Linked DNA regions of Roseimicrobium gellanilyticum. The protein of the gene in region 3 interacts with the protein of the main gene of each other region in a pairwise test. Links are inferred from orthologs where the notes say so. Each region holds a gene or a part of one and is shown on either strand. Other genes may lie near its edges. The genes, in order: tsaE, DES53_RS12165 and rlmB.

Evidence for each region.
Region 1: the proteins of rlmB (region 3) and tsaE interact in binary tests that used the Escherichia coli proteins (3 or more experiments, as listed by UniProt). The link is inferred for Roseimicrobium gellanilyticum from one-to-one orthologs.
Region 2: the proteins of rlmB (region 3) and DES53_RS12165 interact in binary tests that used the Escherichia coli proteins (3 or more experiments, as listed by UniProt). The link is inferred for Roseimicrobium gellanilyticum from one-to-one orthologs.

What each region holds. Positions count from the first base shown.
Region 1 is NZ_QNRR01000003.1:572,974-577,197, forward strand. The notes cover bases 1,056-4,037. They hold tsaE (tRNA (adenosine(37)-N6)-threonylcarbamoyltransferase complex ATPase subunit type 1 TsaE), read right to left. Parts: upstream 2,761-4,037; coding sequence 2,350-2,760; downstream 1,056-2,349. Other genes in these bases: DES53_RS12135 (hypothetical protein), read left to right, coding at 1,056-1,509; tsaB (tRNA (adenosine(37)-N6)-threonylcarbamoyltransferase complex dimerization subunit type 1 TsaB), read right to left, coding at 1,687-2,334; DES53_RS12150 (thiamine-phosphate kinase), read right to left, coding at 2,757-3,659; DES53_RS12155 (CPBP family intramembrane glutamic endopeptidase), read right to left, coding at 3,670-4,037. Outside these bases: DES53_RS12130 (nucleotidyltransferase family protein), read left to right, coding at 16-930; more of DES53_RS12135, read left to right, coding at 952-1,055; more of DES53_RS12155, read right to left, coding at 4,038-4,224. UniProt on the Escherichia coli protein: Required for the formation of a threonylcarbamoyl group on adenosine at position 37 (t(6)A37) in tRNAs that read codons beginning with adenine.
Region 2 is NZ_QNRR01000003.1:577,692-583,047, forward strand. What follows is about bases 291-3,161. They hold DES53_RS12165 (NAD(P)H-hydrate dehydratase), read right to left. Parts: upstream 2,547-3,161; coding sequence 1,035-2,546; downstream 291-1,034. Other genes in these bases: sppA (signal peptide peptidase SppA), read right to left, coding at 291-945; DES53_RS12170 (N-acetylmuramoyl-L-alanine amidase family protein), read right to left, coding at 2,558-3,161. Outside these bases: more of sppA, read right to left, coding at 1-290; more of DES53_RS12170, read right to left, coding at 3,162-3,211; DES53_RS33860 (type II secretion system protein), read right to left, coding at 3,362-4,051; DES53_RS12180 (hypothetical protein), read left to right, coding at 4,506-5,356. UniProt on the Escherichia coli protein: Bifunctional enzyme that catalyzes the epimerization of the S- and R-forms of NAD(P)HX and the dehydration of the S-form of NAD(P)HX at the expense of ADP, which is converted to AMP.
Region 3 is NZ_QNRR01000013.1:67,079-72,509, reverse strand. Bases 1,097-4,042 are described here. They hold rlmB (23S rRNA (guanosine(2251)-2'-O)-methyltransferase RlmB), read right to left. Parts: upstream 2,879-4,042; coding sequence 2,315-2,878; downstream 1,097-2,314. Other genes in these bases: lpxK (tetraacyldisaccharide 4'-kinase), read right to left, coding at 2,930-4,042; DES53_RS26615 (hypothetical protein), read right to left, coding at 1,097-2,181. Outside these bases: DES53_RS26620 (SUMF1/EgtB/PvdO family nonheme iron enzyme), read right to left, coding at 1-934; more of DES53_RS26615, read right to left, coding at 931-1,096; more of lpxK, read right to left, coding at 4,043-4,159; thrB (homoserine kinase), read right to left, coding at 4,165-5,046; rph (ribonuclease PH), read left to right, coding at 5,200-5,431. UniProt on the Escherichia coli protein: Specifically methylates the ribose of guanosine 2251 in 23S rRNA.

The DNA.
Region 1 (4,224 bases), on a different replicon or contig from region 3:
TTAGTCCACGTTCCAATGTCCACGAAACCCACCCTCCTCATCCTCGCTGCCGGCATGGGCAGTCGCTATGGCGGTCTCAAGCAGCTCGACCCCATGGGTCCCAACGGCGAAACCGTGCTGGACTATTCCGTGTTCGACGCCGTGCGCGCGGGCTTCGGCAAGGTGGTCTTCGTCATCCGCCGCGATTTTGAAGAGGAGTTCAAGACGAAGGTTGGCAGCCGCTTCGACAAGCGCGTGCCGGTGGAGTACGCCTTCCAGTCCATCACGGACCTACCGGAAGGATTCAGCGTCCCTGAGGGCCGCGTGAAACCCTGGGGCACCACGCATGCCGTGCTCGCCGCCGAAGCGCAGGTGAAGGAACCCTTCGCCATGATCAATGCGGACGACTTCTATGGTCGTGACGCCTTTGCCAAGCTCGCCGCAAACCTGCCCACGCTTCATCCCGTGGATGGACGCAAGCGCTACTCGCTCGTTGGCTTCCAACTCAAGAATACCCTCTCCGAGCACGGCAGCGTGGCCCGCGGCGTGTGCACCAGCCACGAAGGCAAACTCACCTCCGTGACGGAGATGACCAAGATCGTGAAGACTCCCTCCGGCGCCCGCAACGAGGAAGACCCGGACAACCACATCGAACTCACCGGGCACGAACTCGTGAGCATGAACTTCTGGGGCTTCACCCCGGATGTCTTCCCGCAGCTTCGCGAGGCGTTTGTAAACTTCCTCAAGAAGGATGGCACCAGCCAGAAGTCCGAGTGCTACGTGCCCAAGGAAGTGGACCTCTTCATCAAGCAGGGCACCGCGGAAGTGGAAGTGCTGCAGACCTCCAGCTCCTGGTTCGGCGTGACCTATCCCGAGGACAAGGAAATCGTCGTCGCCAGCATCAAGAAACTCACGGACGCCGGAGAATACCCTGCGCCTCTGTGGGGTTAAGACGTCAACGATTGCCACACCATGCCCAGCCCCACGGTAGAGAAGCTCATGCGCGTTCTCTACCGGGACGGCGTGGTGTATGACATCGATACGGATAGCCTTATCCGCGAGTGTGCGAACAACATGAGCGCGCTCGCGCTCTTTGGGGTGCTCTCCCGCATGGATGATGCGGCACCGGATTTCGGTGACCAACTCAGGGAGCGGATGAAGGAGTTGAACGTCTTTGGTCCTAGTTATCTCATCAGCTTCAATGACGGCAGATGGGACGGCCTTAAGGCAGAAACAAGCGATGCGGAGGAAGAGCTGGGTGCTTCATCGCGTTTCGAGTGCTTCCTGAAGCTGATATGGATGTCGGATGAGGCCGCGTACTTCGCCTTCAGCTTTGTGGACTATCTCAGCGCGCCTTATGTGCACGGCGCTTCCAGAAAGCGAGAAGGCAACATGCACCATGTTCGCTTGGAACTAGATTCACCCGAGTGCCTCAACAAATTTATCGAGTCGCTGCGAGGACCGTTCTTTGTGAAAGTAGAGGAGTCCTCCGAAGAGATCTTTTGGAAGGCGCCCTCGCACGCAGTGTGAGGCGAGGCGAAGCAGAAAGTAGTCCGCCGAGCCTCGGCGGTCAGTTGCAGGAAGTCGGGTCTCCTGACCGGACAGTGGCTGGCGGGTTTTCCTACCCGCCACTTACTTTCCGCATTCGTCAAAGATGTCGGCTCACATCCCCCCCACCGCCGCCCTGACCGCCGAAGGCTCGGCGGACTACTTTCTTTTCGGCTGCGTCACATACGCCTCCGCAAGATAGACAGGCTCCAGCGCCCGTTTCGCCAGTTCGGCAATCTCATCCTCCACCATCCCCGCAGCAATCTCCGCGAGTCCAATCGCCGAGGGCATGACACACATCACATCCTCCAGCCCAAGCGGCACCTTGCCATCATAGGTGTACCAGGGTGTATCCATTCCTCGTGCCGCATGCTTCTCGCGGAAAGCATCTGCATCCATGGTGACCACTTCGCCCACCAGTTCATCACCACGCACCTCCGCCACGAAATACTTCCCACGCCGCGCATCGCCACACACGACAAACCTGTCACCCACCCCACCATCCACCTCCGGTGCCAGCACCGAAGGCAACCCAATCAACGGAACGCCACGAGACATGGCCACACCTTGCGCCGCAGCAATGCCGATGCGCACACCGGTATAAGACGCCGGACCAGTCCCCACGACAATCGCGCGCAAGTCGTCTCCGCACTTCTCCAGTGCTTCCCGCAAGGGCTCAAAGAGCTGCGAGTTGTGCGAACGTTCGGACGAGAAGCTGTGCTCGTACACCACAGTCGCGTCACCTTTCACCACCGCCACGCTGCCGCGAGGGGTGGAGGTTTCGATGGCAAGAACACAGTCAGGCATGGCAAGGCTCAAGCATCACCTTTCCACCACCTGCCGCGCGCCGTCAGGCAGGATTTCAAAATGAAACCACCGGGCCCCATCAGGGATCAGTTCCGGAAAGCGGTCGGCCCATTCCACGATGACCACGCCACCACCATCCAGATAGTCATCCCACGCGATGTTCAGCACTTCCTGCGCGGCATCGAGCCTGTAGAAATCGAAGTGGAATGCCGGAAGCCTGCCGCCTTCGTATTCATGCACCAGGGTAAACGTGGGGCTGCTCACCTCCGCATCGCTCCCAAGCCCGGCCACGATGCCCTTGGTGGCATGCGTCTTGCCGGCACCGAGGTTGCCCACGAGCGCAACGATTTCCCCGGATTTCAAGGTCGATGCCAGTTCTCGCCCCCAAGCCACCGTGTCTTCCACCTGTGCGAGCCGCGCTGTCATCTTGCCGGTCCAAAATGATCCCAGCCATGCCCGGCAAAAGAGGGCTTCACCCCGTGACCTACCGGGACAAACCTGCCGATGCAGGTCATCGGCGTTTCAGGAAACTTCCGGCTCCATGCGCTCTCAAGCCGTCGGGCGGCTCTCAGCGGCACGGCAAGCAGCAACTCATAGTCCTCCCCGTCGCTCCATGCCTGTTCACGCGTGCAACCAAGATGCACAGGGAGGGAACTTTCCTCCAGCACGAACTCCACCCCACTGGCCAACGCCATGCGCGGCAGGTCCTTGGCGAGGCCATCACTGATGTCCATCATCGCATGCAGCCGGGCATTGTCCGCCAGCCAGTCAGCCTCCGAGAGACGCGGGATGAAGGTGAGATGGTGCCCCCCTTGCGAACCACCGAGCTTTCCCGTGACCATGATGGCATCGCCTTCTCTCGCACCGTCACGGCGGGCGCAGCGCGTGGTTTTCACCCTCCCGGCGAGGCTCACGGAGATCACCAGTTGATTTCCTGACGAGGTCTCTCCACCCACGAGAGCGATGTTGAAGAGGTTCGCGCAACGCTGCAGACCATCATAGAGCCGCTCCACCCATGACACCTGCGTGTCGGGCGGGAGCACCAGCGTGACGAGCGCATGCTGGGGCTCTCCGGCCATGGAGGCGATGTCGCTCACCACACGAGCCATGGCTTTCCACCCCACCTGCTCGGGAGCGTGCTCACGGAGGAAATGCACACCTTCCACCACACAATCCGTCTTCAGCAGTTGAAGCCACCCACGCGGCGCGGGTAGTACCACAGCACAATCGTCACCCACGCCTTTCACCACGTCCTCACGCCCCGGCAACTTCTCAGTGAGCAGTTGCACCAGGCGGTTCTCTCCAATCTCGGAAACAGTCGACATGGTTGGAATCTCAGGAAAAGGCAGCAGCCGCAGCCATCAGGAAAATGTTCCAGGCATTAAAAAACATGTGCATGAAGACGGGCACCAACAGGCTTCCCGTCTGCTCGTACGCCACAGCAAAGCCCAGGCCGAGGACAAACAATTCCGGCGCGGTTCCAACGTGGAAATGGACGATGGCGAACATGACTGCGGAGAAGATGGTGGCAAACCAACGGTCCGTGAAGCGCTTGGCTACTCCATACACAAACCCCCGGAAGATCAACTCCTCCGTGACAGGCGCAATAACAATCGCCATAAATCCCATCAAAATGCGGAACCCCCAGTCCGTGGTCTTGCGAAAGGAGTCCACGGTTTCCTGCGGGGACTGATCCTGGGAGATACCATCTTTCAGTGATGCCACCAAAAACACCACCGCGTAGGTAACGACGATCGCCAGGAACCCCCACAACAAGGCGTGGTGCACCGGCATGTGCCTCAAACCGAAGAGCTCCGGCGGGTGCAAATCCCGGAAGAGCCTCAGGTAGACGATGATGAAGGTGCAGATCACGAGCATGAACAGCATGCT
Region 2 (5,356 bases), on a different replicon or contig from region 3:
AGTGCCCTTGGATGCCTGGGACTCTCCCAGCACACCGAGGATATCACCAAAGCTGGGGGTGTGCTGATAGCGCACCACCATGGCATTGGCGGAGCTCGAGAGTTCCTTCGCCAGAGCGTAGGCATCTTCAATGTAGCCGACCTTGTCCACCAGCTTCTTCTCCAGGGCTTCCTTGCCGGTGAGCACACGTCCATCGGCGATGCCGTTCTTCAGAGTCTCGGTATCGATGCCACGCGCCTGGGAGACGATGCCGAGGAACTTGTCATACATCTGTGTCACGAGGTTTTGGATGTAGGCCTTTTCATCATCACGCATGGGACGGGAACCACTGAGGCTGTCCTTGAAGGCGCCGCTGGCAAAGGTCAGGGTCTGCAGGCCCACCTTGTCAAAAGTCTGGCTGTAGTTCAGCGTCTGGATGATCACACCGATGCTGCCGGTGAGCGTGGTCTCATTGGCCACAATCTTGGTGGCGCCGCAGGCGAGGTAGTAGCCGCCGGAAGCCGCCATGCTGTCCATGTACACCACCACCGGCTTGATTTTCGCGGCCTGTTTTACTGCGTGATACAACGTATCCGACGCTGTGACTTCACCGCCGGGGGAGTTCACTTTCAAAACGATGGCCCTCACGGCACCGTCTTTCGTGGCCTGTTCCAGCGCGCGCCTGACACCATCCACACTCATGCCGCCGGAGGAAAACAGCTGACCCGCGGACCCGCTGGCAATGATGCCCTCCATGTCAATCTGCACAATCTTGTCCTTGGAGTCGTTCAACGCATTCTGCTCCAGCACCTGGCTGAACCTCTGCTTCGGCTGCACATAGGCGAACTGCGACTCCTCCAAGCCGATGCCCAGCAAGGCCGCCGCTCCGACGAAATTGAACAGCACGCTGAAAACCAGCGCGACAACAAGGAAAGTGATCAGGCACCCGAGTCCTTTGCTTTTCATGGCGCGGGACTGTAAACGGGCCGGGGCAGAAGGCAATGGCCGGACCGGAATGATTCCGCCAGCTTTCAGCGCCCCGTCTACTCAGGCCGTCAAAACACCCCACGTTTCAGGTCGGTAAACGCCTCGCCCAAATGCGCAAGCACGTCGCCCGGCGACAGGGACTCCGCCGACTGCCCGGCAAGCATTGCCCGCTCTGCCGATCTCCCACTGAGCCAGGCTCCAAGGCACGCTCCTTCATGAAGCGACAATCCCTGACCCATCAGCGCGGCGCACAATCCGGTGAGCACATCCCCCATGCCACCCGTGGCCATGCCGGGTTGTCCGGTGGTGTTGAAGGAGGTCGCCTGATCCTGCGTTGCGATCACCGTACGTGAACCTTTCAAGAGCCAGGTGGTACCGGGGAAAGCGACGGACATCTTCTCGGCCTGTTCACGCCGGGTAGCACCGGCATGCACGTGAGCTCCGCCTTTGGTCAGGCGCTGCATCTCTCCCGGATGCGGTGTCAGCAGTGCCGGTGCCTTGAGAGTCTTCAAAAGATCCAGATGTCCCTCAGCAAGCATGTTCAGAGCGTCCGCGTCGAGGACCATGGGCGCCTCCGAGAGCTGGATGATCTCAAGAATGCGCTCCTGGGATTCTTTTCCCAAACCGGGGCCAATGGCCAGGGCATCGTGCTTGTTCGCCAGCACCTCCAGATAGTCCGCGACAGGCTTCACCATGACCTCAAGCGGAGCCTGCGCTGCGAAGATGGAGTAGTCCTCCTCCATGACATACAGGGTGATCAGTCCTGCCCCTCCCCTGAGGGCAGCTGTGGCCGTCAGAAGCGCCGCACCTACAAAACCTCGCGAACCCGCCACGATGCCCACCCGTCCAGCCTGTCCCTTGTGGAAATCAAATGAGCGGCACGGCAGCTCCGGTAGCAGATCACGCGAAGTGATCACGCGGGCGGTCTCCTCGGTGTGGATGCTTTCCAGCTCTGCCAGGGGAGCGATGGCCAGTCGGCCCACCCACTTCGTGGCGCCATCGGCGAGCAGGACATCCTTCGCATGAGCGACCGTGACGGTGAGGTCAGCCTCCACACAAGCGCTCTCCGATGGCGCATCCGCCGTGGGATTCAGCCCCGAGGGCAAATCGATGGCGACCGTGAAGGCATGACGGGCACGGCGCAGGGCATTCATCTCCCCCACTGCTGCCGCATAGGCGCCTTTGAGCGGAGAGGGCGACGCACCAATCCCGAGGATGCCGTCCACGAGCACCAAAGCACCAGGCTCGCGGTACAAAGGAGAGAGATCCGCAACGATCGGCACCCGGTCGGAGATCACCTGCCAATGCTTTGCCGGAAGTTCCTTGAACTCCGCCACCTCACCCACGGGACGCGCGAGCACCTTCCAGCCCGAGTCCAGCATGAGGCGCCCCACCACCAGTGCATCACCCGCGTTGTTCCCTTTGCCAAGATAGAGGACCGCCGTACCCGGCTGGGGATGGAATTGGCGAATGGCCTCAAAAATACCACGGGCAGCCTCCTCCATGAGATCGGCGGCACTCACGCCACGCGCAAACGCCACCCGTTCACCCTCCAGCATCTGCGCGCACGAGACAATCATGCGCCAGCATACTACTTGTCCATGCGATACGCCAGAATGCCCTTGGCGATGCCCACGGCCAGACGCTCGCGGTACAGGCCGGTCATCATGGCGGCACGCTCGCTGGAATTGCTCACAAATCCACACTCTACCAGCACGGCGGGGTTCTTGGACGTTTCGCGGATCACGTGGTAGTTCGCATGCTTCACGCCACGATTGGAGAGACGCGACTCCTGGATGATGTAGGCCTGGATGTAGCCAGCCAGCTTGTAGCTGTCATTGTGGCAGTAGAAGGTTTCCAGACCATTGCCAGAGCCGCCACGGCTGTAATTGTAGTGGATGCTGACAAAGACAGCATTGCGAACGCTGTTCCCCTTTGAGGAACGTCCGGGCAGCGGGATGAAGACATCCGAGCTGCGGGTCATGATAACCTTGAGCCCCTGGGCGCGAAGCAGCTGCTCCACCCGGCGTGCGGTATCGAGTGCCAGATGCTTTTCAAACACGTACCCAATGGCCGCTCCGCGGTCATGCCCGCCGTGACCCGGGTCAAGAATCACCGTATCAAAAGCACGCACCGCTCCAGTGCCGGCCATCCAGCAACACAGAGTCAGGAACAACGCCATGCGAACGCTGAACGACCTGCGCCGCAACGTGGCTCCGATTTCATTCACAAGGGTGGCTGACATGAAATGCTGGGAATGAACTGCGGCTGCCTGCGCAGCGCAAGGAAAGCTGTGCTTTTAAACCAAAGCACCGCTGTCGCAACCCCAAAAAAGATGCCGCAGGCGGTCGGCCTGCGGCATCATGATCAACACTGTTACCAGTTGAGCAATTTCTTAGCCACCTTCGGCAATGTCGAGCACTTCGAAGTCTTCACCATGCTGGCTGAAGAGGTTGTTGCCCTCGCCCATGTCCTTGAGCTTGGACGTACCCTTCTTCTCTTCCAGCGGCTGGATGCCCACGCTGCTGTCGTTCATGCCGATGACCACGCCACTGGACCACGAACGGCCGCGCGCGTTGGTGCCCTTCTTGTCGATGTCCCAGGTGGGATCCCACTCTCCGCTCGTGGCGTTTTCATACACGAGAGGCACGCTGCCGGAGGCTGAGTCGGAGAGGCCCTTGGTCATCATCCAGTGGCATTCGCCGCTTTCCACCGCCTTGGTGCGTTGCGTATCGTCCTTGCCCCCGATGTTGCCATCAGGCACATACTTGCTCACCGGGCTGCCGAAGATAAGTTCGTTGTCCAGGATGTTTTCCGTAAAGAGAATACGGAACGCCGAGTTGGCATCCTGAGGATTCGTGTCGTCCTCGGTCTTGGCATTGTCCATGTAGTTGCCGCCATGATCCGAAGAATAGATGCGCATGGCGGTGATGATCTGACGGCAATTGCTAATCGCCTTCGTGATGTTGCCCTTTTCCTGGATTCGACCAAAGGTCGGCACCGCCAGGCTCGCCAGAATGGCGATGATGGTGATCACGACCAGGAGTTCGATCAGGGTGAAGCCCTGTTGGAGTCTCGTTTTCATGTTTTATTACTGAGGTATTTAGGTTATGTATATGTTATATTCTGCGGGAGAGTCCCCAAGCCAGGGGTGTCTTTCCGATCCGATTAGAACAAAAAAGACTTCCGCTGTGTAGATTTTTATTTGCGGAATTTTTGAACGGTAGCGCTCCGTGCCCCAGAGGGTTGATTTTCAGGGATTTTAGTCTTGTCTAGGGAGTCTTGTACCCCCGGGGATTCTTCAGCAATTTACCACGGCATGGCACAAAGATCTTGAGCCCCCGCTGCGGACCTGATAGCAAGGGAATTTCTTATCGAAGTTAAGAAAACTCCTGTCGTCCGAGCCTCCACACGCAATCGCCATGCCAGCACGCTCCGCCCGTCACACCCATTTGCTCTCTCGGTGTCGTCGTCCTTGGGCGGGCTGGATGCAAATCCTTGCGGTCGCCGCAATGAGTTTTAGCCCCCTGCCCAGCGGCATGGCCAGCTGGTCGGATTCAGACTTCAACGGCAGCAACGATACCTGGTCCGATCCACTGACGAGTCAGGTGACGACCCTGGCGGATCTCAATCTGCAGAACAACGATGCGGACAACGACGGCGCCACAAATGACGAGGAAGCCAGCGAAGGCAGCGATCCCTTCAGCTTCGACACCGATTACGATGGACTCTCCGACGGCGACGAATTGCATCTCGTAAAACCGTCCCTCGCCGTCTCTCTCACGGACTGGGATACGGACAATGACGAGGTCTCCGACTATGACGAGTGGCACAATTTCAGCGGCGTGACCTATCCCGGCGGGCAGCTTCCAAGCTACCCAGGCGCCAGCTACTCGGACTATGATGGAGACGGCTTCAAGAATCCCGTGGACCCGCAGCCCACGGTCCCCTACGACCCCACAACGACGGATAGTGATTCCGACAATTGGTATGATGCGTACGACCCCTTTCCCAACGATCCGACCAACTTCAGCCCCATCAATGGCATCGCATGGGGACAAACCTTTCACGATGACCAAGACGGCGATCTCCTTCTCAATTGGGAGGATCCGGTGCCATATGGCCCTTCCGACAGCGATTCGGATGGGATCACTGACGGAGAAGATCCCTATCCAATCGATCCGTACAACTACAGCCAAATCAATCACATCTACTGGCATGGAGAGGTCCGGGGGGATTCCGACAACGACGGCACGCTCAATTGGGAGGATCCACAGCCCTACGGCCCGCCCGACAGCGATTCGGATGGAATCATTGACGAGGAAGATCCCTATCCAAGTGATCCCAACAATTACAGCGAAACCAACTACGTCCACTGGTATGCAGAAGT
Region 3 (5,431 bases):
CCACGAAGACATCGCGGGGGCTCAGCATACGGTAGTGGTGGCCACGCCCGGTGGCGTGCCCCATGGCTTCCGCGACATTGGCGATGATGTCGACCAGTTGCTTTTCCTTGAACTTGGTGCCTGCCTCCTGAAGCTCTTCGACGGAGCGTCCATTGGGCATTTCGCGGGTGTAGAAATGGCGGCCGCCCACTTCCAGCGCCTCGTAGAGAGGTGCGATGCGTGGGTGTGCGATGGAGGCCTTCACGCGTTCGCGCTCATGGAAGGCATCCAGCGCACCGGGTTGGTTCACCCTATCGGGACGCAGCAGCACCAGCACGACCTCGCGGTTCACCCCGCGCTGGATGGCCAGGTAGGTCTCCGCGTCACGTTCCGCATAGAGGTGCTCGGTGACCGTGTAGTTTCCGAGGTCGGTTTTCGGTGCCAGACTGTGGGGCTGGTTCTCCTCGTCGTCTTCCACGAGTACCGCCTTTGCCACGCCATCATCAGGAACGGCAACAGCCACTGCCACAGGAGCCGACATGACTGCCTTCGGTACAGCGGTTGCGGGCTTGGCGGCACCAGATTCGCGGAGGCCGAGCACTTCACTGAAAAGTTGGGACTCGTTCACGGGCTCCACCATGAGGGGGCAGCCTTCGAAGTACTGCTCGTAGCCGGTCAGTTCGTACCGGCTTGTGAAAATCGTGCGTACCTGCGGGAACTTCTGCTTCACCGCATCACGAAGATCGAATCCGGTGTAGCCGCCCTCCTTGAGGTAGCCCTCGCTGACCAGCACATCGAGCCGCTTGAGTGTCTGAGCTACAATCACACCGGTCTCGGCGTCTTCCGCTTCCAGCACGGTGACACCACGGCTGGTGAGCGTAGCGACGCGGCGGGTGCGTACCTCCGCATCCGGATCCACAAACAGCACCACTATTGAGCCAGGAGTTTCGTTCACTTGGGGAAGAGGGAATTGTCCAGGCCACCGGGCGAGTTGCGCCGGGCCGTTTCCCGCAGTGACTCAGGCTGTACCTGTTCACCCACCAGTCTGTCCTGGTAGAACAGTTTCACTATATAACCGTGAAATTTGCGCCTGCCGAGATCGCGGATTTGCTCGGCGGTGGGAGGAGGGAGGTCGTAGACCACGTCCACGAGTTCCTCGCGTGTTTCGTCCTGCCAGTTTACGGGGTCGGATACCCAGCTTTCTTTCGGAGGTGCGGCCCGCACCTGCTCGATGCGCTCGCCGTTATTGACGGACTCAAAGAGCAAGACATGGATGGCCATTTCTCCGGGATTGATGGTGGCACCGGGAGTCGAGATGACAGGGACGCGCACGGTGATGCGCTCGCCTTTCTGCACGGTGGGATCCTGGACCACGGTGCAGTTGCCAAGGCGTACCGGGCTGGCAGGAGTGCCGGGAGGCGGCGCCGATTCGGCGGCGGCATCCAGCTTGGACTTCGCCAGCAGGTAGTAGCCGCCTGCCTCAGCCTCACCCAAAGCAGCGATCTGCTTCCACGATGCCTGCGCTTTGGTGCCAAGGCCCATGGCTTCGTAGGTCAGGGCCATTTCGCCCAGGATTTCGGGATGGTTTGGTTCCCGCAGATCCGCCGTACGCAGTTCGTCGAGCGCGGCGCGCATGTCCTGCAGCTTGCGTGCGTGGCGTGCAGCGGTGACCGATTCTCTTGCCTGCGGGTTCTTCAGCTCCTTGCCGGGAGGCAGTGCCGGAAGCCGGGAGGGCGCCAAGGAGGGCTCACCAATCGGTGCAATCGTGGAGGGCGTCATGGCAACACCCGTCAGCGCAGGCAGGGTGTTCGTCATCGGGGGCGGCGGCTGGCTCGCAAGCGCCGCAGCTGTAGGCGCCGGCGGGCGCTCCAACGGCATGATGGGAATCGTGGGATTCACGGGTGCGCTCAGATCCGAGGGCAGGATGGGCGGTGCGAGCACCATCGAGTCTGGCGGCAGGGGAGTGGATGGCGGAAGTGTGACGGGTGCAGGGGCAGGTATGGGCGAGACGGCCGGTGCCGGCATGCCGGAAGTGGCGGTCAAGGGGGCGCCGTTTGCTTGAGCAGAGGGCTGTCCCACGCCATGCCAGAACGCCCATGCCACACCGGCCACCGTGGAGGCCGCGAGCACGCACAGCACCCCCTGGGCAAGGTAGTGAGCCTTGTCCGAATCCGGGTGCAGGATGGCGGAAGTTTGGGGCATGAAAAAATTTGGAACCCGAATGCTAGGGGTTTGAACCCAGCGTGTCAATCACACGCAGGACTTTCACCAAGTCATGCTGATTTTTTGCACGTTTCCGTCGAGATTATGGATTCGTGCGGAGGAAAAAGAATGATTACAGGCGTTGCCTGACGACCTCGAAAAGGCAGACGCCGGTGGCTACGCTCACATTCAGGCAGGGCACTTTGCCGCTCATGGGAATTTGCGCGAGAAAGTCGCAACGTTCTCCGGTGAGACGGCGCATGCCTTCACCCTCTGCACCCATCACGATGCCGACGGGACCTTTGAGATCCATTTCATAGAGGGACTTGCCGGCCTCATCGGCCGTGCCAATCAGCCAGACGCCAAGCTCCTTCAGCTTGTCCATGGCCCGAGCCAGATTGGTGACGCGTGCGATGGGTACGTTCTCCGCGCCGCCGCAAGCAATCCGCCGCACGGTATCGGTCACGGGCGAACTCTTGTCCTTGGGCACCACCACCACGGATACCCCGGCAGCATCAGCGGTGCGCAGGCAGGCTCCGAAGTTGTGCGGGTCCTGCACGCAGTCGAGGATCAGCACCAGGGGATTCGGACTCGCTTCGATAAGTTGGCCCAGGTCGCCCTCGTCATAGAAATGGATGTCGCCAACAGCAGCGGTGTGCTTGTTGGCCCGGGCTTCGTGGCGTTCGTTGCGGCGCATGGGGAGGGAACAGGATAGGTCCGATGTGTGGGACCAAGAGTCAAGCCGTGTCTACTCTTCCAATGCCCGCCCAATGAGCTCGGAGCCGTAAACCGGTTTGGGAACTTCACGTGGTTCGCACAGGACGCGCACCATGCGGTCGAAGACTTCCTTGCCATTCACGATCTCAATCTCCACGCGGAGGAAGTAGATGGGTACCACCAGATCCTTGATTTCAGGGAAACGGACGAAGTCCTTTTCCGTGGTGACAATCATCTCCACGTCGCGCCGCTCGCAGCGGTCGAAGAACTGCTTGATCTCACGGAGCGTGAACCGGTGATGATCGGCGAAGCGGTGGAAGACTTCCACCTTCGCCCCCAGCTTGCGCAAGCCGTTCTCAAAGCTCTCGGGTACGGCAATGCCGCTGACGGCGCCGATGTGCGTGCCGTAAAGACGCTCCAGCGGAATGCGTTCACGCGTGGAGATGTTCTCAAGGTGCATGGGGCGGTGCCGGCACTCGATGATCTCCGCGACGCGGTTGTACTTGCGCAGTTCCTTGATGATTGCGGTGTTGTCCGAGCCATCGCACTTGGTGAGGAAGATGTAGCTCGCGCGCTTGAGATGGCGCGGCGGCTCCCGCAGTGTGCCGCGGGGGAGGAGATAACCGTTTCCCCAGGCGGCGGTACGATCCACCAGCACCATGTCGAGCCGGTGTTTGAGACGGAGATATTGCAGGCCGTCATCCAGCAACAGGATGTCGGCTCCAAACTTTTCGATGGCATGCAGTCCGGCCTTCACGCGATCCTTGTCCACCACCACGGGCACGCCGGGGAGGTTGCTGGCCAGCATGAAGGGCTCATCACCGGCGGTGTGGCTGTCCAGCAGCACACGCTCGCCGTCGCTCACGACACGAGGAGGATTCTGCGGAAGCTTTTCGCCACGGATGCGGGCGAGCCATTTCGTCCAGATGCGCACGCGCTTCTGTCGCTTGCTCTTGTAGCCACGGCTGAGGATGGCGGGCTTGCGACCGCGCTTTTGCAGAGCGCGTGCGAGGAGCTCTGCCACGGGTGTCTTGCCCGTGCCGCCCACCGTGAGATTGCCAATGCTGATGACGGGAATGCCGAGATGGTGATCGTGAATGTAGCGGTCCCGGTAGAGCTTCAAACGAAGGCGTACCAATCCGGCATAGACGTACGACAGCCCGTGAACAAGCACGCGTGCGAGGCTCTCCTTCCAACCGCGACGGTTGTGGAGGATCACCTCGATGCCCCACTGCTCCAGTTCTTCGAGGCGATCCTTCATGACGGCTAGGCGGTGTCTTGAAGAGGCTTCGCGCCAGTGTTGTCGGCAGTCACCACAATAGTGCGGCCGGTGGCGCCAGTCTTCGCCAGTTCCTGCTGCATCGCGCTGGCGATGGCTGCTGGATCGCCGGAGGTGGTCAGGCACGCGACCGCTGAGCCGGAGCCGCTGAGATACCCGCCGATGGCCCCGGCATCGACACCGGCATCGACGATTTCAAACAGGCCCGGTACCAAGTGGCGGCGGTAGGGCTGGTGCAGGAAATCTTCCAAGGCCGCGCCCATGCGCTCATATTCACCGGTCGCGAAAGCCGAGACCAAAGTGCAGGCGTGTGAAGTGTTCCGGGCGGCGTCGGAGTGAGGCACGCTCTCCGGAAGGGCAGTGCGGGCGTGGGCGGTCTGGACTTCGTACTCCGGGATGAGGATCACGGCCTTCAGCCGGTCGTCCACGGGAAAGCGGAAACGCTGCTCCTTGCTGGCCACGGCGAAGCCCCCGAAGAGGGCGGGAGCGACATTATCCGGATGACCCTCCGCTTCGGAGCAGAGGGCGTAGAGTCGCTCTCTGTCCAGTGGGCGGCCGCACAGTTCGTTCAGCCCCATCATGATACCCAAGCGGACGGTCACGCTGCTACCGAGTCCACGGGATTGTGGGACATCCCCCTTGATGCTCCATGAAAATGGGAAGGGGGCCTCCTCCACGTCTGGCTGCTGGAAAAAGAGCGCGGAAATGGCCTCCACCATGGGGTGGTGCGGCTCGATGTGAGGCCGGTCACCCTCTAAAATCGTGACCGTGGTGTGGTTGTAGAGGGACAGGGCCAAGCCAAGGCAGTCATAGCCGGGGCCGAGATTGGCGGAAGTGGCTGGAACGGAAATGGTGACGGATTGGGGCACCCCAATAGCATGGCGAAGGTGACCCTTCGGGCAAATGGCGAATGTACGAAAGTGGGCCGGTCGCGGCAGCAATTCTTGAATCCCCGGTCGACAAGCGCCCTGCGCCGTTCATTGGTCACGGCTCCCCACATCATCCCTTCCTGACTCCCTACCATGGCCCGCTCTGACAACCGCGCTCCCGACCAACTCCGCGAAATCCGCTTCCAGCCCGACATTGCTCCCCATGCCACGGGCTCGGTGCTCGTGTCTTTTGGCAAGACGCAGGTGATCTGCGCCGCGACCATTCAGGACGAAGTGCCCCGCTGGATGAAGGTGCAGGGCGTGCCCGGCGGCTGGCTTACGGCGGAGTACTCCATGCTGCCGTACTCCACGCTGGATCGGAAGG